3 regions of the Kocuria sp. CPCC 204721 genome follow, and region 2 is predicted to be linked to each of the others. Evidence: riboswitches for the same ligand, from Rfam matches in the RefSeq annotation. Region 2 holds a riboswitch; each other region holds the start of a gene.
What was found. Region 2 has a riboswitch for S-adenosylmethionine ahead of RF637_RS06695 (hypothetical protein). Riboswitches for the same ligand answer to the same signal wherever they lie in the genome.
Positions count from the first base shown of each region.

Region 1: it holds a riboswitch for S-adenosylmethionine, as region 2 does, so the genes downstream of both, RF637_RS09265 (methylenetetrahydrofolate reductase) here and RF637_RS06695 (hypothetical protein) in region 2, are expected to answer to the same signal.
Region 3: it holds a riboswitch for S-adenosylmethionine, as region 2 does, so the genes downstream of both, RF637_RS10365 (LLM class flavin-dependent oxidoreductase) here and RF637_RS06695 (hypothetical protein) in region 2, are expected to answer to the same signal.

Region 1 covers NZ_JAVKPO010000008.1:84,745-92,741, reverse strand. Annotated here, with positions in the region: gene metE (5-methyltetrahydropteroyltriglutamate--homocysteine S-methyltransferase) at 1-393, opposite strand, end outside; gene RF637_RS09265 (methylenetetrahydrofolate reductase) at 590-1,579, opposite strand; SAM riboswitch class IV at 1,624-1,740, opposite strand; gene RF637_RS09260 (hypothetical protein) at 1,790-2,059, shown strand; gene RF637_RS09255 (thermonuclease family protein) at 2,183-2,971, opposite strand; gene RF637_RS09250 (fructosamine kinase family protein) at 3,020-3,889, shown strand; gene RF637_RS09245 (MarR family winged helix-turn-helix transcriptional regulator) at 4,062-4,568, shown strand; gene RF637_RS09240 (polyprenyl synthetase family protein) at 4,565-5,851, shown strand; gene RF637_RS09235 (phytoene/squalene synthase family protein) at 5,863-6,762, shown strand; gene crtI (phytoene desaturase family protein) at 6,759-7,997, shown strand, end outside.
Region 2 covers NZ_JAVKPO010000005.1:63,164-71,160, reverse strand. Annotated here, with positions in the region: gene RF637_RS06700 (glycosyltransferase family 4 protein) at 1-997, shown strand, start outside; SAM riboswitch class IV at 1,109-1,251, shown strand; gene RF637_RS06695 (hypothetical protein) at 1,272-1,550, shown strand; gene RF637_RS06690 (BCCT family transporter) at 1,665-2,339, opposite strand; gene RF637_RS06685 (hypothetical protein) at 2,606-5,686, opposite strand; gene RF637_RS06680 (DEAD/DEAH box helicase) at 5,914-7,997, shown strand, end outside.
Region 3 covers NZ_JAVKPO010000011.1:47,252-55,248, forward strand. Annotated here, with positions in the region: gene RF637_RS10355 (aliphatic sulfonate ABC transporter substrate-binding protein) at 1-512, opposite strand, end outside; gene RF637_RS10360 (ABC transporter ATP-binding protein) at 517-1,320, opposite strand; SAM riboswitch class I at 1,328-1,419, opposite strand; SAM riboswitch class IV at 1,548-1,662, shown strand; gene RF637_RS10365 (LLM class flavin-dependent oxidoreductase) at 1,740-3,167, shown strand; gene RF637_RS10370 (SdpI family protein) at 3,453-3,845, shown strand; gene RF637_RS10375 (alcohol dehydrogenase) at 4,003-5,067, shown strand; gene cls (cardiolipin synthase) at 5,249-6,739, opposite strand; gene RF637_RS10385 (GNAT family N-acetyltransferase) at 6,753-7,268, opposite strand; gene purL (phosphoribosylformylglycinamidine synthase subunit PurL) at 7,308-7,997, opposite strand, start outside.

The sequences.
Region 1 (7,997 bases), on a different contig from region 2:
CCACTTGGTCATCTCGAGCGGCTCCAACCGATCGGTGCCGCGGGACAACGCCGTGATCAGCTCGATCCCGCGGGGCGTGTCCGGGGCGGCGGGCTCGTAGCCGTCCGCGATAAACCGCGCGGGAACCGCGCCCAGCGCCAGGGACGTGTCCAGGACGTGGTCCACCGCGAACCCCTCGGACGGCACCGCGTGATCCGTGGTGAGGCCGAGTTCGGACAATCGCGTGGCGGTGCGCTCACGCAACCGGGCGAGGGTGTCCAGCACGGTGGTGGCGGGGTGCTGTTGCGGGTCCTTCCAGTAGGACTCGAGTGCGCGCTTGAGCTCGCGGTCGGGGCCGATGCGGGGGTAGCCCAGGATCGTGGCGGCGGGGAACGGGACGGGCTGGGTGCTCATGGGAACTCCTCGGAGCTGGTGTGGGGTATGGCGGTTAGGGGTGTGATGAACCGCGGCAACGGGTGTGCTCCGGCGCGGCGGGGTAAGGGGAACGTCACCGTGGGTGGTGCCGCTACGAACGGTTTTCGGCCTGCCCGGATGTGGCGGTCGAAGCCAACACGAGCGGTTCACGGGTCGGTCGGGGCTGGTGCGGCGGTCAGGCCGCGGGGCTGCGGCCTCGGTATTCACGAGCGGCATCCCGGACCCGCAGGTGCTCCAGGATGGTCAGCGCCGCCTCGGGGCGGTTGAACGTGTAGAGGTGGAAACCGGCGCAGCCCAGATCCATGAGATCGTCGATCAGGGACAGGGTGGCCGCGACCCCGCGGTGGCGCAGTTCTTCGGGAGTGTCGGCGCGCAGGAACCGGGTGAGGCGTTCCGGGACCCGGACCCCGGTGATCTCGGTCATGCGCTGCAACCGTTGCGGGTTGCTCAGCGGCATGAGCCCGGCGACCACGGGGATGTGGATGCCCTCCGAGCGCGCGCGTTCCAGGAACGTGGCGTAGTCCTCGGGTTCGTAGAGCACCTGCGTGATCGCGTAGTCCGCGCCGGCCTCCTGCTTGTCCCACAGGGACGCGAGATCCGCCTCGAAGTCGCGGCCTCGCGCGGGGGACGGGTAACACGCCACCGACACGGACAGCGGCCGCTGACCCGGGCGGAACCCGGTGCCGAAGCGACGTCGTTCGACGTCCCGGATCAGCTCCACCAGTTGGGAGGCCCGGCCCAGGCCACCCGCGGGGGTCCGCCATTCCCCGGTACCCAGGGGCGGGTCGCCGCGCAGCGCGAGGAGGTCGCGAACGCCGTCGTCCAGCAACTGGTCCACGGCGCGCTCGAGACCCGCGCGGTCCGTGCCACCGCACGTGAAGTGCGCCATGACCGGGGTCTTGGTCGCGCGGCGCAGGTGGCGCAGCGCCTCGCGGGAGACACCGTGATGGCCGGCGTGACCGTGGGTGACGGAGAAGAAATCCGGCCCGGCCTGGGCCATGGCGTCGATGTTGCGCCACACAGTGTCCGGGTCCGCGGTGGGCCGCGGCGGGAACACTTCGAACGAGACGAGCGTGGAGCGGCGCGGGCGCCGGACCAGCCAGGACGTCCCCGTGGGCGGGCCAGTCACGGGCGCGGGTTCTGACGCTGCGAGGGGTGCGGGCATATAAAAAATCCTCCGGCGTTAGGACGCCGGAGGATGAGCTCCGAGCGCCGTACTTGCCGACCACGCGGTTGCGCGGCGGCCGGATCCTCATCTGGGGCACCCCACTACAGCTGGAGGGTTGCCGCCCGGTTAGCCAGAGCTTCGCACCGGGACTCATGATCCTTTGTTACGAGCGAGCGTAGCACAGCCTCGTGACGAGGCCCACGAACGATGACGGAACCGCCGGCCTCCCGCCGCGCTCGTCTTCCCAAGCGGGCTGAATGGACCGCACGGGGGCACCTGGGCCCTGCCGTGGTCATCCTGCCCCACGACGTGCAGGACATGAAGATGCCCGAGTTGGGACCCGAGAACTGGGTCTCGCGCTCGATAGCCGCGGCGCCGGCCGCGGGCGGGTCCGCGTCCTCTCAGGCACCCGCTCCGACGACGACGCCGTCCCCCTTGCGCAGCGCGACCGCCAACCCCGGTCGTCACGAACCCTGAGTTCGGGCCGCCGTGCATCCGGCGGCTCGCCGGTGCACCCGCGTGACGAAAGCGCGGCGAAAAGCAGGGACGCCCACCCGGTCAACCGACCGGGTGGGCGTGCCTTGGCGTGTCATCAGCAACTCAGCATGGGTGCCAGACCTTTCCTCCCGGTTCGTAGCACCGGGGGCCGGTGTAACCGGGATAACCGCCATCACTCTCGGGAGCCGGGGGCACGTGGGGTGCCGCCGGCAGCTGCGGGGCAGCAGGTACCCGGGGCGCGGCCGGTAGCTGAGGTGCCGCGGGCTGCGCGGGGGCGGGGTTGTAGTTGTAGTTCGGTTGCGGAGCGGGATTGGGTTGGGGTGCCGGATCGCCCACGGCGACCTCGTCCTCCACGACCGCGGGAGGCGCCTCGAGCGTCGGCGTGGGAGTGGGCGTGGAGGACGAGGTGGGACTCGGCGTCGCGCTCGGGCTCGCGGTGCTCGGAGTTGTGGTGCCGGGGGATGCGGATTCCCCCGGCGGCGCGCAGTCCTGCTTCGGGTCGAAGAAACCGACCTGCATGGCCTGGGCCACGTTGTACGCGCTGTCCATCTCTCGCCGGTACGTGCTGTTGGCGCCCACGGTCATGGGCGTTGCCAGGCCCGCCTTGACGAGTGCCTGGTTGACGTTCAACCCGTCGTCGTCGCGGGTCACTCGGGCGAGGGTGCGGCCGTAGCGGTCCGTGCGTTCCACGTCGTAGTCCAGGTGGATCGTGGATCCCTTGGGCAGTAGGTCCTCAAGCTTGGCCGTGGCCTCGTCCGCGAGGCACTCGCCGGGCTGACCGTCCCGCGCGACCTCCGGGGTATTGATGTTCAGCAGCCGCACCCGTGTGGACTTTCCCGCGATCGTGGCGTCCAGGGTGTCCCCGTCCACCACGCGTTCCACTGTGGCCACTGAGTCGTCCGGGGTGGTGCGCAGTGCGGCATGGTGTAGACAAGACGCATGGCCACCATCGATGAGCTTCCCGGTGAGATTGTCGCGGACCTGCGCGTGAGCGATGCCCGTCCCCTGAGCGGCGGGGACACCGCCCGCGCCTACTGGCTCGAGACCCCGGACGGGCCCCTGTTCGCCAAGACCATGCCGGGTGCCCCGGCGGGTGTGTTGGCGTTGGAGGCGGCGGGACTCGAGGCGCTGCGCGCCGTCGCCCCCGCCGAGGTGCGGGTGCCCAGGGTGCATCACGTGGGCGATGAGGCCCTGGTGCTCGAGTGGATCGACGAGGGTCCCGGACGGCAGGACCGTGCCACGGAACGCAGCATGGGTGCTGGTCTCGCGGCCATCCACCGCGCGCGAGCCCCGCACGTCGGGTGGCTCTCGGCGGAGCTGCCGGAACGCATCGGCTCGTTCCCGGTGGATCTCACGCCCACGGACGACTGGGCCGACTTCCTGTTACACCGCCGCATCGAGCCGTTGCTGCGCGCGGCGATCGACGCGGGACACCTGGACCCCGCGGCGTCGGACCTGCTGGCGCGCTTGGCGCCGCGAGCGGACGAACTCGCGGGCCCTCCCGAACCCCCGAGCCTGCTGCACGGTGACCTGTGGGCAGGCAACCGCGTGGTGGATCGCAACGGGACGAACTGGCTCATCGATCCGTCCTCGTTCTACGGACACCGCGAGTACGACCTGGCCATGATGCAGCTCTTCGGCGGTTTCGGGCGGGAATGCTTCGCGGCGTACGACGACGCCTACCCCCTCGCGGACGGCTGGCACGACCGGGTGCCGTGGTACCAGTTGCCGCCGCTGCTGGTGCATGCGATCAGGTTCGACGGTGGTTACGGCGGGGCGGTCCTACGGGCCCTGCGCAGTCTGATGTGACACTACGGGGCGCGTCCATCACCCGCTGAGGACAGGGCGTTCTCGGCCGATGACTGCTACAAGGCAGGTGCGGACAACGTTTTCCACCCGCGTGACATGGTTGGACACGTCCCCCGCACGTGCAGCATGATGTTTACTAGATTGTCTAGTTATCCACAACGCGAGGGACGCGATGGAGAGCAGTGCAACGTGGTACGGGCCGGTGAGCCCGCAGTCGCGTGCGCTGCGCCGGGTGGTCGTGCTCAACGCGGAGATCGCGTACGAGATCCGCCGCATCTTGGGGCTCAAGGGAACCGATTACGCGGCCATGGTCATGCTCATAGTCCATTCCATGGGGCCCACGGAACTGGCTCACGCGCTGCACATCACGACGGCCTCCGCGACCGCGGTGGTGGACCGACTGGTGCGCGCGGGTCACGTGGTCCGGGAGCCCGTGGAGGGGGATCGACGCCGGATGACTGTGCGCGCGGTGACCTCGTCCAGGGAGCGGACCCGGGAGCACGTCGTGCCGGTAATCGGGATGGTCGAGGACGAGCTCGACGCCCTGGACGAGCCCGGGCGTGAGGCCGTCCTCCGGTTCCTGAGAGGTACCGAGTCCCGTCTGGAGGAGTACTTGGAAGACTTGCGCGGGCGCGCGGACCAGGCGTCCCAGGACGATCCCGGGGCGGGTGGGTCATGACCGAACGCGTACGCACCGCCCGGTCCCGTGAATCCCACCGAGCGGCTCCCGGGATCCCGTCCGTTACCGATCCTGGGGCCTCCCCGAGTGTCGCCCCCGCCGACGACGCCGCCTGGCGCCGTTTCCGCACCGCCGTGGGGGAAGAGCTGGACGCGTTCTTCGCGGCCCCCGCGAATCGAGTTCCCACGAGCCCGGGTTTCGGGGTGCTGTGGGAGCGGGTGCGCGAGCACATGGTGGGCGGCAAGCTCATCCGGCCGCGACTGACGTGGATCGCGTGGTCCTCCTTCGCCGGGGGCGCGGGGGATGGATCGAGCGCGCCTGACCCGCTCGTCGCGCCGGACGCCGGGGATGCCGAGGAGACGCCGGGTGTGCGCGATGCGGCCGGAGACGGGAACCACACGGCGGGCGACCGGGAGACAGAGGTGCCGGACCCCGAGTGCGTGCGCCTGGCGGCGTCGTTCGAGATGCTGCACGCGGCCCTGCTGGTCCACGACGACGTGGTGGACCGCGACTGGCTGCGCCGGGGCATGCCCACGGTGGGAGAGCTGTTCCGCCGTGACGCGGCCCGCGCCGGCGCACCCGAGCACGAAGCGGAACACGCGGGGGCCTCGGCGGCGATCCTCGCGGGGGACCTGTTGTTGGCGGGGGCACTGCGGCTCGCGACCACGTGCGCATCGGACCTCGCGCGGTGTCGCGCCGTGGCGGACGTGGTGTTCGACGCCGTGACCGCCTCCGCGGCCGGGGAGCTGGATGACGTGCTGTTGTCCCTGCATCGCTTCGGCGCCGAGCACCCCGGGGTGCAGGACATCCTGGACATGGAGCGGCTCAAGACCGCCACGTATTCGTTCGAGGCCCCGCTGCGGGCCGGCGCACTGCTCGCGGGTGCTCCCGCGGACGTCGCGGAGCGGCTGGCCCAGGCCGGCGCCATGCTGGGCGTGGGGTACCAGGTGGTGGACGACGTCCTGGGGACGTTCGGTGACCCGGGACTGACCGGCAAATCGGTGGACGCGGATCTACGTTCGGGCAAGGCCACCGTGCTCACCGCCCACGGGATGGGGGTACCCACGGTCCGCCGGGTCCTCAGGGACCTCGCGGCGGAACGCACCACGGTGCATCACGCGCGGGAAGCGCTCACGGCCTCCGGCGCCAAGGACGTGGCCGTGGAACTGGCCACGGATCTCGTGGACCGCGCCCGGACCACCCTGGACGAACTGCCCCTGCCCGCGGCGCAGCGCGATCAGCTCGTCGCGCTGTGCCACCACGTCCTGAACAGACACTCGTAGTGAGGACCCCCATGCCGGATTCGGACGCGCCGCCCCTCTCGTCGCTTCGCCTGTATACCGCCACGGCCCTCGCGGCCTCCGGGTCGGTCATCGGCCGGTACTCTACATCCTTCTCGCTGGCGTGCCGCACTCTGCCGCCCGCCGTGCGCCGGGACATCGCGGGGATCTACGCGCTTGTACGCGTCGCGGATGAGGTCGTGGACGGCACCGCGGGCGCCGCGGGCCTCGAAGCCGCCCGCGTGCGCACCGCCCTGGACGGGTACGAAGCGGCTGTGAACTCGGCCCTGGCCACGGGATTCGCCACGGACCTGGTGATCCACGGCTTCGCGGACGTCGCCCGCCGTCACGGTTTCGGGCGGGAGCTGACCGAACCGTTCTTCGCGTCCATGCGCGCCGACCTGGACGTGGCCGAGCACGACGGCGCGTCGCTCGAGTCGTACATCTACGGTTCCGCGGAGGTCGTGGGACTCATGTGCCTCGAGGTGTTCATGGACATGCCCGGCACACGGGCGGACACCCCTGAGCAGCGGGACATGCTGCGGGCCACGGCCCGTCGGCTGGGAGCGGCCTTCCAGAAGGTGAATTTCCTGCGTGACCTCGGGGCGGACCACGACCAGCTCGGTCGCACGTATTTCCCGGGCGCGGACCCCGCCCACTTGGACGAGACCCAGAAGGCGCAGCTGCTCGCGGACCTCAATGCGGATCTCGACGCCGCGATGCCCGGGATCCTGGCCCTGGACCGGCGCGCTCGCCGGGCAGTCCTGATTGCGCACGGACTGTTCGCGGAACTGTCCCGGCGGATCGAACGCGTCCCCGCGCGGGAACTGACCAGACAACGCATCAGCGTGCCCACCGCGGTGAAACTGCGGATCGCGGCGCGCTCCCTCTCGGATTCGGTGGTGACACGATGACACGGACGGTGGTGATCGGCGGCGGTTTCGCGGGCCTGGCCACGGCGGGGCTGCTCGCCCAGGACGGGCACCGCGTGACCCTTCTGGAACAACAGGACATCCTGGGTGGGCGCTCCGGGCGGTGGTCCGCGGAGGGCTTCTCGTTCGACACCGGCCCCAGCTGGTACCTCATGCCGGAGGTCATCGACCGGTGGTTCCGGCTCATGGGCTCCAGCGCCGCAGCAGAACTGGACCTGCGCACCCTGAGCCCGGGCTACCGCACGTTCTTCGAGGAGCACCTGGACGAGCCACCGACGGACGTGGTCAGCGGGCACGCGGAGGAACTGTTCGAGCAACTGGACCCGGGATCCTCCCGTGCGCTGCGCATGTACCTGGACTCCGGCGCGGAGGTCTACGAGCTCGCCAAGAAGTACTTTCTCTACACGGATTTCGCGCACCCCCGTGAGCTCATGACCCCGCAGGTGCTCAAGAACCTCCCGCGGCTCGGCACACTGCTGACCCGGTCCATGAAGGGCTACATCGACCAGCGGTTCACCGATCCGCGGGAACGCCAGATCCTGGGGTACCCCGCGGTGTTCCTGGGCGCCTCGCCCTCGAGTGCTCCGGCCATGTACCACCTCATGAGTCACCTCGATCTCACGGACGGAGTGCAGTACCCCGTGGGTGGGTTCAGCGCGCTCGTGGACGCGATGGCCGAGCTGGTGCGCGCGGCCGGGGTCGAGATCGTGACCGGGGCGACCGTCACGGGGATCGACGTCGAGCGGGCACCGCGCTCCGTGCGTTCCCAGGTGGCTGCCGCCCGTTCACGACGTCGCTCGGCCGGCTCCGTGCGCGGCGTACGTTACCGTGCGACGTCATCGGCCTCGAATGCGCCGCGGACGGCGGCCGACGGTGCGGAGACCACCGTGCCCGCCGATCTCGTGGTGGGTGCCACGGACCTGCACCACATCCAGACCAGGTTGCTGCCCGAACGGTACCGGGCCCCGGAATCGCGGTGGAAGCGCCGGGACCCGGGGCCGTCCGGGGTGCTCGTGTGCCTGGGCGTGCGGGGGAAATTGCCGCAATTGGCCCACCACAACCTGCTGTTCACGGCGGACTGGGACGACAACTTCGCGCGCATCGGTACCGGGCGGGAGCTCGCGGAGAAGACCTCGATCTACGTGTCCATGACGTCGGCCACGGACCCCGCCACTGCGCCCGAGGGGGACGAGAACCTCTTCATCCTGGTGCCCGCA
Region 2 (7,997 bases):
CGTACGGATCGAGCGCATCCCGTCCCTGCCGCTCGCGGGCTATCCCGAGGTCCGCGTGGCGAGCTGCACCGTGAGTCGCATGCAGCGCATCCTGGCCCGCTTCGCCCCGGACGTGGTGCACGTGGCGTCCCCGTTCGTGCTCGGGTGGCAGGCCATCCAGGCCGCCAAGGGTTTGGGTCTGCCGTGCGTGGCCGTGTACCAGACGGACGTGCCCGGTTACGCCGCACGCTACGGTGCATCCGTGCTGGAGACCGCCATGTGGTCCCACGTGCGTGCGATGCACAACAGTGCGACCCTCACGCTCGCTCCCTCCACGGCGTCGATCAGCCAACTCCACGAGCATGGCGTCCAGCGGGTGCACATGTGGCGCCGCGGAGTGGACACGAGCCGGTTCCGTCCCGCGCTGCGCGATCACGCGTGGCGCGAGCGCGTGGGCGGCGGCAAGCGACTCGTGGGATACGTGGGGCGGTTGGCCCCCGAGAAGCAGGTCGCGGACCTCGCCGCGATCGACGCCCTGCCGGACACCCGGCTCGTGATCATCGGTTCCGGCCCCGGGAAGGAGTCGCTGCGCTCGGTATTGCCCAACGCGCACTTCGAGGGCTTCCTCACGGGCACCGAACTCGCCACGGCCATGGCGTCGCTGGACGTGTTCGTGCACCCCGGTGAGCACGAGACGTTCTGCCAGACCATCCAGGAAGCCATGGCCTCCGGGGTCCCAGTGGTGGCCGTGGGCCGCGGCGGCCCCCTGGACCTCGTGGACTCTTCGCGTAACGGGTGGCTCTACGCCCCGGGTGACCTGGCCGGGTTGCGCGAGCGCGTCCGGGACCTCGCGGGCGACGACGCCAAACGCCTCGCCTTCGCGCGCACCGCCCACCAGTGCGTGCAGGAGCGCACGTGGGGTGCCGTGTGCGAGCAGTTGCTGGGCCACTACGAGCGCGCTCGCACGGTCACCTCCCGGATGCGCGGTACGCGCGGGGCCGGCCTGCGCACCCCGTGAGAAACGCCGCCGGGTGCCAGATGTTACTCAACAGAAGCTTGATTAAGTTTTGATGACATTCTCGGTCCGCGCCTGGCTGGTCCCCCGAATCCACGGATAGGCTCGAATCAGCTTCACGAGATGCGCCCGCGCAACGACAAGGACGTCACCGCGCGCCCAGAGCTCCAACTCGGCGTACGCCAACCCTCGGTTCAGGGGTGGATTGGATGACGAAGCGGCCGGGGCCACACGTGTGGTTCCGGCAAGCGACCGGAAAAATCAGAGGCCCGACATCATGAACACGACAACCCAGAAATCCCACCCCGACACCCGCGAACAGTGGGTGGACGTCACCGTTCAGGCGGACCCCGCCCGGCACGTGGTGTCCATCACGGGATCGGACGGTCACGAGCACGAGTACTTCGCGGACGACGCCCGTGAGGTCGCACTCGCCGCACAGCACACACGGGGGCGCGGCCAGTGGTGCGCCAAGTACAGCAGACTCCTGGTCCCCGGGGCGTCCCGGGTGACCGGCGGGGTGTCCTTCTACAAGCTGGAGCCCTTGCCCGCGTAGTCCTCGCGAGCACGGTCCCCGCGACCGCGAACTCCACGGTCGGGTGTGGCCCGGGTCCGGACGGACCCGGGCCACACCCATGTTCTCAGCCTGCTCGGTTCTTGGCGGCCGTGCTCACCGGGCGGTCGCGTCCCGGTCCTGGGCGATCAGCTCGGCGGCGCGTTCACCGATCATGAAGACCGTGATCTTCGGGTTCACCGTCACGAGCTCGGATATCACCGAGGCGTCTGCCACGCGCAATCCGCTCACGCCCTTGACGATCGCATCCAGCAGGAACGCCGTGCGCCCGGTGATGAGCACGTACAGCATGAGCCCGATCGCCAGGATGATGTTCAGCTCGGAAAGCCGCCGGGTGCCCTTGTCCACCCCAAAGATGGTCCCGAGCAGCGCCGCGGTGTCCACGGCGTCGCCGGCGGCACCGTGGATCCGGCACCCGATCAGGGGGTAGAGAGCGGAGCGGATGCTCAGCGGCATGCCGAAGCGGTAGGCGAAGTAGCCGAATGCCATGCCCATCAGGGCGTACATGGCCCACCCCGTGAACAGGTTGAACTGGGGTTTCGCGTGGTCCGGGCCCATCTTGATCGTGCCGTGCCTGCTGTCCGCGACCAGGATCACGAACACGATCACGAGAGCGGCCGTGAGGATGTAGAACCACCCCAGCCGGGAGGCGACCCACGCGACCACGCCGCCGATCACGGCGTCGGCGTGCTCGGGTGCCTCCGTGGCCCAGGCGGACGGCGAGACAAGCAGGGTTGCCGCGGCAACGAAGACCCGCCAGTTGACGGGCAACCGGGGTGGCGCAGAGCGAGGGGCCCGGACGGGGCGGGCGGATCCGCGACGGGCGACGAGCCCGGGCGTGGGTGACGGATGGACGAGGAATCGTGTGTGGTCACGTCGGGGATGCGGGTCGGACGTCGGACGACCCGGGGTTGAGGCGCCTTACTACCAGCCGTTAGTCATGGCACGCCACCTCACTGTAGGGGAGGGCCGCGCAGCAGCCGAATGCAGCCGCGCGGCCCCACGAGCACACCCCCCGTTCGCCCGGGGCGGCACTGTCAGCCCAGCAGCTTGGCCACGAGGGCGCTCGCGAACTCCTCGGAGACGTCCCCGTAGTTCAGGGAGAAGTCCTCGTCCACGAGCGTGGGCAGCAGCCCCGAGCACAGCACCGTGGCGCGCGCGTACAGCCCCGGCAGGGCGGCACCGATGGGCACGGAGAGCAACCGCAGCTCGGGATCGTAGCTGACCAACGCCGTGCCGGTGTCCCGCGCCGCGAGGTGCTTGCCGAGCCCCGAGGACACGGGACGGGCGTGACCCGAGACCACGTCCTCCGCGGTGCGGTAGGCGTAGCGCGTCTTGTGGTGGTGGTTGATCCGGTACAGCCCCGCCTGGTTGCGGTCGTCCGTGGCCTCCCACGTGGCGTCCGCGGGCACGAAGCGTTCCGCAACCCCGTTGTACTGCATCTCCTTCAGGGGCAGCCCGGCGACGACCGAGGACAACGGGGGCAGGGTGTCGAGCATGACGGGCCCGGCGTCGTAGACCACGTCGCACAGCCCCTCGGGCAGCAGCTTGCTCAGCGCGTCGAGGTCCACATCCTGGAGCATGGTGGTCGCGTGGTCCTCCGGGGACAGCACCACGACCTCACCACCCTGGGCCCCGACCGCCTGCGTCACGGCGTCCTCTTGGTCGGTCTTCCACCCGCCCGTGAGCAGGATGGAGCCGTCCACGAGCTGGGTCAGGGCCGGGGAGCACACCTGCCAGCGGCGCACCGTCCAGTTCTCGTCCCGGATCACCTCCAGGAAACCGAGGGCCTGCAGGTGACCCACGAACCATTCCTCGAAGCGCTCGGAGTCCTCGAGCTGGCGCGCCACGATGGACAGGCTCGACCGCTTGCCGCCACCCAAGAACGTGAGGATGTCCTTGAACGGCGCCCAGGACCCCGGGTACTCGCCCTCGTCCGGACCGATGAACTGCAGTGCCTCGACCGAACCCGTCTGACCCACCGCCGAGAGCTTGGTGAGCCGGCCGGGGTAGCGCTTGGTGAGCCCGCAGAACTTGCAGCGCCCGAACACCCACGGCGCCTTGGCCTTGGGATCCATGGGGGGCAGGATCACTTTGTGCTTGCCCGTGACCATGCAGGACACGTCGGGGGCCTCGGGCAGCTCGTTGCTGCGCTCGGGGAACATCTGCCCCTCGGCGGACTCCCACCCGGCGACCTCGGGCACGGGGACCTCGTCAACGGTGGCCTCGTGGGGGTCCATGTTGTCGAACGAGCCCTGGACGTACTCGTCCGGGATCTCGTCCCGCGTCACCGCGGTGACGGGCCACAACGGTTCCTCCGCGACGTGGACCATCTCACCGTCGTAGCCCAGGGAGCGTTGAGTGATGTAGTAGGAACTGTCCCGCACGCGGAACTCGAGGCGCTGCTTCACGGTGCGCCCGGAACGCAGCACCAGCGTGTAGTCGTTGGGCTTGAGGTGGCCGTCCTCGCGGGCCAGTTCCGTACCGCCCAGGCTCACCTGGAACGGTGGCACCCGGGGTGCGGTGAGCTTGGTGCTCATGAGCTTGAACGAGTGCGGGTTGCGCCACTCGCACTCCACGGACAGGGGGTCGTCGCTGTCGGACGTGACGGTCAACTGCGGGGGCCGCAGGGCCGAGAACCGGTCCACGTCCCCGGGGATCCGCAACCCGCCGGACAGGGTGATTGCGGGGACCAGGCGGGGTACCAGGGCCGAGAAGTTGTCGTTGACGGTCAGCGCGGGGTCACCGGCACGCAGCACCTGGACGTCGTCGAACAGCACCCAGCCCTCGCAGACCCCGTTCTCCCCCGGGCCCACCACGCGGTAGTCGGGAGAGGCCGAGTCGTCCAGGATCGCGCGGATCTGATCCACCCATTCAGGTTGATCGCGCACCATGATCCGGCACGGCCACGCCGCGGGGACGTGGTCCACGGAGATGAACGTGTCCGAGTACGCGTCCTTGGCGAAGACCACCACGGGCCGCGGATTACGCGTGAGGGTGAGCTCCCCCGCGGTGATCTGCAGCTGCCCGGACAGCAGCGTGTCACTCGTCATGCGGGCGTTGTACGCGGAGATCCCCAGGAACGCGTCCCCGATGTAGGACAGGAACATGGTGCGCGGGCCGACCGTGGTCGCGAGATCCACCTCGCGACCGGGCACCAGCCGCTTGGGCACCACGAAACCGAGTTCGTAGATGGGGTTGCCCACGTAGTCCGTGCCGTCCGTGAGGGACAACCCGGGACTGCGCGAGCCCAGGTGCCGCGTGCCGCGGGCGGCGGCCGCAGCGTCGTCGTCCGGGGCGGACTCCCACGCGTCCAACTGGGCGAGCGCGACCTGCAACGCGGGATCGCGCGTGAGGGGGTTGGTCCAGATGCTGCGCAGGCTCTTGGACACATCGGTGTCCGCGATGTCGAGCCAGAAGTCGATGTAGATCCCGAGCTCCGCCGCGCTCATCCCCTGCGCCGTGGTCAGTTCGAGGTCCTCGAACATCTGGTGCAGATGCCGCAGCTCGGACGGGCCGAACAGGGTCTGGGACAGCGCGAGGCCCACGGGACGGTGGTTCACGGCGTACGCGGACGGCAACCCGAGTTGGCCGTCGAAGGCCTCGAGCCAGTAGCGCAGCGCGTCCCAGTAGGTCTCGGAGTCCTTGCGCACCGAGGTCTCGAGCGCCTTGACGTTGTCCTGGCCCGCTTGCAGCAACACCGCGAGCGGCAGGTAGAACGTGGACACGGACTTCTTGCCCGTGCGCGCCGCGAGCGCGGACATGTGCCGCCCGGCCAGGGCGAACAGGGCCAACAGCGCCACGATGGGCGGCGGGCCGATCCTGGTGAGGTCCTCGAGCTGGCGCCGGGACGTCCGATACCACGCCTCGGTGAGCTTGTTGAACGCGTCGAACACGGACCGGCGGGAGCCGTCCGTCACGAGCAGCGGCGTCACGGAGTCGGCGAGCGCACGCAGCGTGGCCGGGCCGTCCAGGCCGAATTCCGAGCCGATCTGTTCGAGCATCTTCTCGTCCAGGTCCAGGTGGACCAGTTCCCCGGCCCTCCTGGGGCCGAAGAATGCCCGCGCCACGGCGTCGTTCCAGCGCAGGTACTCGACTTCCCGGGGTCCGGATGCCATTGCGTGGTCCCCCGTGTGGAAACCGGCAGCGTCAGCCACAAATCCTCCGTCTGCGCCGTGCGGCGCGCTCGAAACACGACAATCCCTGTCGATTATAAGTTCCCGCCCGTCGGCGGTTCACTGCCCGATCCCACCGCGCCCCCGGTTTGCACGACGACGACGCCGCTGCCCGGGCCCTCGCCCACCGGCGCCCTGCCGTGTCCGCACCGGGCGGTACGGTAGGGGCCATGGATGGTGCTGCGCAGTTCACGGACGCCCGCGGTCCGGGTGCCGCCCCGGACTGGCGCAGCGAACTCTCCCGGATCGTGCCCGGCACGAGTCCCGACAGGGTCGTGGCGGACCCGGAATCCGGACCCACCGTGGCCCTCGAACTGGACCTGGCCCGGGTGCAGAACCGCACCCCGAAAGCGTGGCAGGAATCACCCCGGGAGACCCCGCTGAGTCTCACGGCCCGTCCGGTGCTGCGCGGACAGCGCCACGGGTGGGTGCACACCGGCATCGACTGGGGCAACCTGGCCTCCCACGCCCGCTCCGGGCACCTGAGCGCGGAGCAACTGGACTGGTTCGAGGAGCTGCGAGCGCTCTCCGAGTCGCACCGCGGCAGTTTCGCTGCGGACCGGCACCAGCTGCACATGGAGCGCTACACCTCTCCCCTGTTGTGGCCCATCCTGGGGCGCGCCCGGGGGCTCGGGATCCCGCTCGTCTCCAAGGGCACGGGAGCACCCGTGATCGTGGATCGCGACGGCCGGTTCGAGGTGCGCGTGGATCCCGGCGAGCACGGCGAGCTCGCCCTGCACCCCCAGCTCATCGTGGGCGAGAACGAGATCCCCCTGCGCTGGACCCGGATCATCGGCCAGCCAGGTCACGGCCTGTTCTACCCGGACGCGACCCCCGCGGCCCTGGACACCGCGGAGGACCTCAACCAGTTCCCGTTGCACCTGGTCGCCCTGGGCACCCGCCTCAATCAGCAGCAGCGCTCGTTCCTGGACCGCGCCGAATCCCTCACGGTCCCGCAGGACGGTGTGGAGGAGTTCTTCGACACCTACTTCCCCCGGTTGCACCAGAGCATGCACGTGATTGCGGGCGAGGACTCCCTGGTGCTGCCCCAGGTCGCGGATCCGCAGTTCGTGCTCACCATCCACCATGACGACCTCACCGAGCGCGTGGAGTGGGAGTGGGAGTACCAGAAGGGTCGCGAACGGATCCGGCTGCCCTTCCGCCCCCTGGACCCTCTCGGGGACGAACCCGTGGCCCGCGAGTCCCGGTGGGAGTCCTCCATGGTCCAGGCCGTGCACCGCCGGATCCCCGAGTTGGACTTCAAACGCAGTTCGTACGCGGCGCAGGACGCCCTGACCCTGTTGCGGGTGTGGTTGCCGCTGCTGCGCAAGATCCCCGACCTGCGCATCGTGGAGACCGGCGGGAGTCCCGCCTACCGCGAGGTCACCGAACCCACCGAGATCACGGTGTCCACCGCGCCCACCGAACACCACGACTGGTTCGGCCTGGGTGTCACCATCAGGGTCGGTGAGCACTACCTCCCGTTCTCCCAGATCTTTCAAGCGCTCGACCGCGGTCAGGACGTGATGCTGCTGCCGGACGGTTCCTACTTCTCCCTGGACCGCCCCGAGTTCACGCGGCTGCGCACGCTCATCGCCGAGGCCCGCACCCTGCAGGAGGACAAGGACGCGCCGCTCGCGTTGAACCGCTACCAGGCGAGCCTGTGGGAGCAGTTTGAGGACCTCGCCACGGACACCCGCCAGGCCGAGCAGTGGCGCGAGGGCGTGCGCGCACTGACCCACCTGCACGAGATCCCCTCTCCCCCGGTCCCCGAGGCCCTACAGGCCAACCTGCGCCCCTACCAGTATGAGGGCTTCCGGTGGCTGAGCTTCCTGTGGGACCACGGACTGGGCGGGATCCTCGCGGACGACATGGGCCTGGGCAAGACCGTGCAGACCATTGCCGCGATCCTGCGCGCCACGGACCGGGATCCGCAGCTGCCACCCCACCTGGTGATCGCACCCACCTCCGTGGTGGCCAACTGGTCCGCCGAGCTGCGCCGCTTCGCGCCCTCCTTGGACATCACCGTACTCACCCACACCAAGGACTCCGTGGCCGACGCCGCCGCGCATTCCCATGTGGTGCTCACGTCCTATGCCCTGCTGCGTCTGGACGCGGAGGCCTACCGTTCGGTCGAGTGGACCGGGGTGATCATGGACGAGGCCCAGTTCGTCAAGAACCCCCGGACCAAGGCCTACCGCGCCGTGAAGAACCTGCGGGCACGCACGTGTCTCGCGATCACCGGCACCCCCAT
Region 3 (7,997 bases), on a different contig from region 2:
GCGCTCATGCCCGCCGCGCCGAGGGACTGTAGGAGGAAGAAGTACGGATCCGTGCCCTTCGTCGCGGCCACGGACGTGCCCGCGAGATCCGCCACGGTGCGCACGGGGGAGTCCGGGGTGCGCACGAGCGCGGACCACTCGGGCTGTGAGAACAGGTCGATCGTCCTGATCGGCGAGCGGTTGGCACGCGCGAGCAGTGCGGCGGAACCTGCCGTGGAGCCCACGTCCACGACCCCGGCGCGTAGCGACTCGTTGGCCTTGTTGGAACCGGCCGAGTACACCCACGTCACGGTCTGACCGTGGGCCTCGGCGACCTTCTCGAGCCAGCCCTTGGCCTTGATGATCAGGGACAGCGGGTTGTAGGTCGCGTAGTCCAGGTAGATCTCGTGCGCGGAACCGCCGGCCACACCGCGGCCCGGACCTTCGCCCTCCATGACGCATCCGCTCAGGGGCAGCGCTAGCGCGGACAGGCCGAGTGCCTGCAGGGCGCGGCGTCGGGACAACTGCGCCATGCGCTCAGCGCTCCACGCCGAGCAAGGCCAACAGGTGGGCGCGCAGCGCGGTGATCTCACTGTCCTCGCGGGAGCGCGGGCGGGCCAGCTCGGGGGAGATGATCTCGGCGATGGTCGCGGGGCCCGTGGCCGTTTCCCGCGCGAGCACCACCACGTGATCGGAGAGCACCAGGGCTTCCTCGACGTCGTGGGTGACCATGAGCACGGTCGTGGGATCGGCGCGGTGCACGTCCAGCAGCAGATCCTGCATCCTGATCCGGGTCAGGGCGTCCAGGGCCCCGAAGGGCTCGTCCAACAGCAGGACCCGCGGGTTCCGTGCCAGGGCCCGGGCGAGGGATGCGCGCTGTGCCATGCCCCCGGAGATCTCCGAGGGACGGTGATTCGCGTGGTGGGACAGGCCGACGAGCTCCAACAGCTGCGCCACCCGCCGCTTCCCTTCCCGGGCGGGAGTCCCGTGGGGCAGACCCAGTGCCACGTTGCGCGCCACGCTGCGCCACGGCAGCAACCGCGGTTCCTGGAAGCCGACGGCGCAGCGCGGGTCGATCTCGCGCACCACCGAGTCGTCAATCCGGACTTCGCCCTCGCTCGCCGTGCCGAGCCCGGCCACGGCGCGTAGCAGGGTGGACTTGCCGCACCCCGAGGGGCCCAGGACGGAGACGATCTCGCCCGGACGCACCGTGAAGGTCACGTCCCTCAGGACGTCGTGGACATGCGCTCCGTGGTGTGCGGGGAAGGACTTGCCGACCCGGTCGAAGGTGACCGCAGCGGCGTCGACGGCAGATTCCGGGCGCGTGAGGATATGGCTCAATTCATCAACTCCATCGTTCCTGGCATTAGCACCTTGCCCGCGTGGGGCTGGTTGCTGCGACGTCAACGAGCCAGGTCTCTCAGCCGCTCCGGATGGGAACCCCACCATTGAACGGGCCGGGAGCCCGCGGGTGCAAATCGTGTGACGCGCCGGGGCGCCGTCGTGACGTGCCGTAACCCGAGGTGTTTCCGAGGACCGGGGATCCCCGTTAGGATCGATGCCACAACGATCACGAGTGCCGACGTTTAGCCCTGGCTTGTCGGACGGCAACCCTCTCCCGTAGCGGGGTGCCCCAGGTGAGGATCGGGCCGCATGACACACCGCATGCGGCAAGTACGGCGCCACACAAGCGCGCTGGACCCGCAAGGTAGGCCGCCGTAGGTGGTGCACGGGGCGCGGGTCGTGTTCCTGCTGAGGGGCTGACCGAGATGAGCAAACGGATTTCCGTCAACGCGTTCGACATGACCTGCGTGGATCACCAGAGCTTCGGGTTGTGGCGCCACCCGCGGTCCCGGGCCACCGAGTACAACACCATCGAGTACTGGACGGAGCTGGCCAAGCTGCTGGAGCGGGGCAAGTTCGACGCCCTGTTCCTTGCGGACGTGGTGGGCATCTACGACATCTACAAGAACTCCGCGGCTCCGGCCGTGCGTGACGGGGCCCAGGTCCCGGTCAACGACCCGTTCATGCAGGTCTCGGCCATGGCCGCCGTGACCGAGCACCTGGGCTTCGGCGTGACGAGCGCGGTGACCTACGAGCAGCCCTACACCCTGGCCCGCAAGTACGCCACACTGGATCACCTCACCAAGGGCCGCGTGGGATTCAACGTGGTGACCTCCTACCTTCCGTCCGCTGCGGAGAACCAGGGCCTGCCGCGCCAGATTGAGCACGATACGCGCTACGAGATCGCGGAGGAGTTCTTGGACGTGTGCTACAAGCTTTGGGAGGGCTCGTGGGAGGAGGACGCTGTGGTTCAGAACCGTGAGACGGGTGTCTACGCGGATCCCACCAAGGTCCATCCCATCCGGCATAGCGGGGAGCACTTCACGGTTCCCGGAGCGGGGCTCACGGCACCGTCCCCGCAGCGCACACCGCTGATCTTCCAGGCCGGCGCGTCCTCGCGCGGGCAGGCGTTCGCGGGTAAGCACGCGGAAGCCGTGTTCATCGGCGGGTTGCGCCCGGACCTCACGCGTTTCGTGACTGACAAGATCCGCGACCGGGCTCAGGCCGAGGGCCGCAGCCGTGACGACGTCAAGATCTACGCGATGCTCTCCGTGGTCGTCGCGGACACGGACGAGCAGGCCCAGGAGAAGTACCGCGATTACCTGCAATACGTGGACCTGGAGGCCTCCCAGGCGATCATCGGTGGGTGGTCCGGCGTGGACCTGTCCCAGTTCGACGAGGACGAGGCCCTGAACTACATCAAGACCGACTCCATCCAGTCCTTCCTGACCCCGTTCACGCTGCAGTCCAAGGACAAGCAGTGGACGCGCGAGGAGATCGCCAAGCACTGCGCCTTGGGCGGGATGGGTGCCGTGCTCGTGGGTTCCGCGCAGACCGTCGCGGATCAGCTCGAGACCTGGGTGGACGAGGGCGGCCTGGACGGCATCAACCTGGCCTACCACGTGAGCCCCGGTTCCTTCGAGGACTTCGTGGAGTACGTGGTCCCCGAGTTGCAGAAGCGCGGGCGCTACCGCACCGAGTACGAGGGCACCACCCTGCGCGAGTCCCTCTACGGCGAGGGCCAGCCGCGGGTCAAGGACACCCACCCCGCCGCGAAGTACCGCGGCGCGTTCGTGGGCGAGCCCTCCGTCGCGGACACGCCGTCCCGCGAGCTGGTGGGCTGACACCTCCCTCCGACGACGACGCCGCTCGCGCCCGGTCCCGCAGGCCCGGCAGGGCGGCGTCGTCGACCCCGGTCACCGTGACCGCCCCATCCCTGGCGATGCGGAAGAGAGCGACCTCGTCATGACCTTGTGTCAGCTGACGACGACCAGGATTCCCCACTGGGTTCTGCCCTGCGGCGGAGCACCTTGCGGTGGAGGCGTTCGCGGATGACGTCACCGGATCCGCAGTGCCCGGATCCGTGACGGTCGTAGGGTGGAGGAAATGCCCGTGACCCGGAGGGAACCGTGGACGAGGACCTGCTCGGAGTGATCATGCTGTCGTTCAGCACGGTCCTGGTGTGCGTCGTGACCGTGGTGACCGTCAGGGCAGCGGCCGTCGGCTCGCTCGATCGCAACGGGGCCGTGGGCCTCCGGACCCGGCACACGCGCGCGTCCGACGCCGCGTGGTCCGCGGGTCACGCCGCGGCCCTTCCGAGGGTGCGGTGGTCCGTTCCCGTGGCCGTGTGTGCCGTGGTGGCGGCGATCGTGTTGCTCGTTCTGGGGCGGCCCGAATGGGGCATCGTCGCCGGGCTGGCGGGTGTACTGCTGCAGGTCGCGGTGCTGGTGTCCGCCGTGGGGCCTGCCAACCGCGCCGCTCGGCGGGCCGCGCAAAAGTCGGCTCCGGAACCCCGCGCCTGAGACCGGAACCCCGCGCCTGAGACCGGGGCGCATCAGCGGCGTCGTCGTCCCCCGATGCGACGGGCACGGACCCGTGGACAACTCGGCGTAGCGGCCTAGAGTAGTGACACAGCTCACCTGATAAGGCGACTTACACACACGCAACGAAGGAGTGGCCATGAAGGTTTTCGCGCACACGGAGCCGGGCGGAGCAGCCCAGGAACTCGAGGTGGAACGGCCCGAACTGGAAGGCTCCGCGGTCATGATCCGCGTGACCAACTCGGGGGTCTGCCACTCGGACGTGCACTGCCAGGACGGGTACTTCGACCTCGGCAGCGCCGGACGCTACGAACTGACCGCGGCGGGCGCGCAGTACCCCGTGGTGCTCGGGCACGAGATCGTGGGGGAGGTCGTGGCCGCGGGACCGGACGCCACGGTGACGCCCGGGGACACCAAGTACATCGTGTTCCCGTGGATCGGTTGCGGCGAGTGCCAGGCCTGTTCGGAGGACCGCGAGAACTACTGCAGCGGGAAGAAGCGCAACCTCTCGGTGCAGCGCCGCGGCGGCTACGCAGAGGAGGTCCACGTGCCGGACGAGCGCTACCTGGTGCCGCTGGGCGACATCGACCCGTCCTTCGGCGCCACGCTCGCCTGCTCCGGCCTGACCTCCTACTCAGCGGTCAAGAAGATCATGCCACTGCCCGCGGATAAGCCCGTGGCCGTGATCGGCGCGGGCGGTGTAGGGCTGATGACCATTGCGGTGCTCAAGGCCCTGGGTCACGAGAACATCGTGGCCGTGGACATGAGCGAGGCCGCGTTGAAGAACGCCCAGGCGGTGGGCGCGTCCGCCACGGTGGCCGTGGGCGGCGAGGACCTCGTGGGCGACATCGTCCGGGCCGGCGGGGAGAAGATTGCCGCGGCCATCGACCTCGTCAACAACGGGGACACCTCCAACGCCGCGCTCTTCGCCATGGCCAACGGCGGGACCCTGGTCAGCGTGGGCCTGTTCGGGGGCCAGTACCAGTTCCCCACCGCGCTCACCGCGTTCAACCTGCTGAACATCCGCGGCAATTTCGTGGGCAGTCTTCCCGAACTCAAGGAGCTCGTGGCGCTCGCCCAGGACACGGATCTGCCCAAGCCGCCCATCACGGAGCTCCCGCTCACCGCACAGGAGGTCAACTCCGCGCTGGACGGCCTGCGCAACCGCACGTTCAACGGCCGCGCGGTGCTCGTAGCGGGCTGATCCGCACCGGGCCCCGTGCCCACCGTGCACGACGACGCCGTCGCCACCCCGATCTCTGCGGGCGGCGACGGCGTTCGCGCACCCGGGCGAGGAACGGACACTCGCGCCCGCCCCGGGTGGGCGGCACCGAGGGGACGGACGACGCCGCGCCCGGCTCCGCGGCGTCGTCGTCCGGGGCGCGTCAGAGCAGGCCGGAAGTAAGGCGGCAGACGTTCTCCACGAACTTGCGCCCCAGCGAGCGTTTCTCCCAGGCGTCCAGGTCCAAGAGGGTGGAGTTGGCGCGGAACTGCCCCACGACGTCCTCCATCCGGGTGCGGAACGACTCGTCCACGATCAGGACGGAGACCTCAAGGTCCAGCGCGAAGGAACGCTCGTCCATGTTGGAGGAACCGATCACGGAGACGATGTCGTCCACGAGCACGAACTTGGCGTGCAGCACGGTGGGGGAGCTGTAGCGGTAGATCTCCACCCCGGCGCGCGCGAGTTCGGAGTAGTACGAGTTCTGGGCGTGCTGCGCGAGGAACTGGTCCGAGGTCTCACCCACGAACAACTGCACCCGTACGCCCGCCTGGGCCTCCGTGGTGATGGCGTGGAGCAGGGACTCGTCCGGGACGAAGTACGGGCTGGAGATCACTACGCGGTGATTGGCGTTGTAGATCAGGTGGTTGAACAGGCGCAGGTTGTTCTCGGTCTCGAACCCGGGCCCGGACGGCACCACCTGGGCGTACATGGGCTCGGCCGTGTGCTCGAGCGCGGCGGGGGTCTCGTCCAGCAGGAGGTCGTCGGTTTCCGAGTACCAGTCCGAGACGAACACCGCGTTCAACTCGGTGACTACGGATCCCGTGCCCCGGACCATGAGGTCCTTCCACTCGAGGCCCTTCCGCAGGTTCTTCTTCTTGTTGTAGGAGCGGTGGATGATGTTCTGTGAGCCCGTGTAGGCCACCTGGCCGTCCACCACCAGGATCTTGCGGTGGTTGCGCAGGTCCGGGCGCTGCCACTCACCGCGCCACGGGCGGATGGGAAGCATGCGCCGCCACGGCACCCCGGAACGGTTGAACTGGCGGACCAGTTCCGCGTACCCCGGGTAACCCAGAGACCCCACGTGGTCGATCAGGATCCGCACGCGCACACCTCGTTCGTGGGCGCGGATCAGGGCATCGAGCAGCTCTCGGGAGACCTGGTCCACGGCCACGATGTAGAACTCGAAGTGCACGTAGTCCGTGGCGCGGTCCACGTCCCGGGCCATCCGGGCCATGGAATCGTGATTGTCGGTGAGGATCTCGAAGTCGTTACCGCCCACCATGGGCAGGGCGCCCAGGTTCTGGTTCAGCTCCGCGGTGGTGCGCACCCATTCCGGGTACTCGGCGAGCTCGGGCCCCAGCGGGAGGCGCTCGGGGGTGTTCTCCTGGATCACGTGGTTCATCCGGGCCTGCTTGGCCATGCGTTTACGCGGTAACCGGGTGGAACCGATCACCACGAACAACAGGAGCCCCGCGTACGGCATCAGGAAGATGGCGAGCAACCACGCGAGCGCCACGGACGGACGGCGCTGATGGGGGATCCAGCCCAGGGCCAGGATCTTCAGGAGCAGGTCCAGGACCGCCAGGATGATGAGGATCCACTCCGGCAGGGTGTCCGCGGGGAGCAGGTCGAAGGGTATCCAGGGGTACATCCGTGACCGCTCGTCAGGGGCGCCGCAGGTAGTAGGTGTCCTCCGAGCCCTCGGAGGGTCGTTTCACGAACCCGCAGCGCACGAGCACCCGGCGTGCCGGTTCGTGGTCGGCCGGGACGGAGCCGTGCACCGCACGGATCCCGGGGTCCTCGAATGCGCGGTCCACGAGCGCGCGCAAGGCCTCGGTGGCCAGCCCCTGGTTCTGGTGCTCCGGGACGATGGACCCCTTGATCTCCAGTTCGTGGTCCATGGCGGGTCCCGCGAACCCCGCGGCGCCGATGATCTGCCCCGAGCTGAGCCGGATCACGGCGAGCAGGGCGCAGTCGCTCTCCGTGAAGAAGTGCTCACCGGCCTCGATCGCCTCCCGGGCCCAGTCCTCGTTCTCGGGGGTGGGGAAACCCGGCGCGAACTGGGGCAGTCGTGAGCCCCCGGCCACGGCCTCGAGTTCGTCCGGTGTGAACGCGCGCAGCTCCAACCGCTGCGTGCGCAACGGCTGCGGCGGAACCGGCCGCGGCATGTCGTCCAACATGGCTCCCTCCGAGGGTTCTCGTGCTGTGGTCCCGGCCCGTCAGCCGAAGTGACGGGGCAGGGTTAATGCGTGGGCGATCTTCAGCTCGTCCAGCGCCACCGTGAACTCGCCCTGGAAGTCCAGGGCCCCGGCTTCGGTGTCCACCACGCCGATCCGCGCGAACGGGTAGCGGCGCACGGTGCACATGTCCTGGAAGCGCACCTCCTCCGAGCGCGGCACGGCCACGACGGCACGGCCCTGCGTCTCGGAGAACAACAGCGTGAACAGGTCCACGCCGTCCCGCTCGGCGACCTCACCGAGGCCGATCCGGGCGCCCACGCCGAAGCGCAACGCCATCTCGGCGAGCGTGGCCCCGAGGCCGCCCTCCGCGACGTCGTGCGCGGCGTCGATCATGCCGTCCCGGGACATGTTGATGAGCATGTCACCCAGGACGCGCTCGCGGGCCAGGTTCACGCGCGGGGGCAACCCACCCAGGTGGCCGCGCACGCGCGCCCACTCGGAGCCGTCCAGCTCGTCCGCGGTCTCGCCGAGCAGATAGATCGCCTGGCCATCCTCACTCCAGCCCGAGGACGTGCGGCGCGTGACGTCGTCGAACACGCCCATCATGGCGATCACCGGGGTGGGGTTGATGGCCACGCCGCCGGTCTGGTTGTAGAGGGAGACGTTACCGCCGGTCACGGGCACACCCACGGTCTGGCACCCGTCCGAGAGGCCGCGCACGGCCTCCGC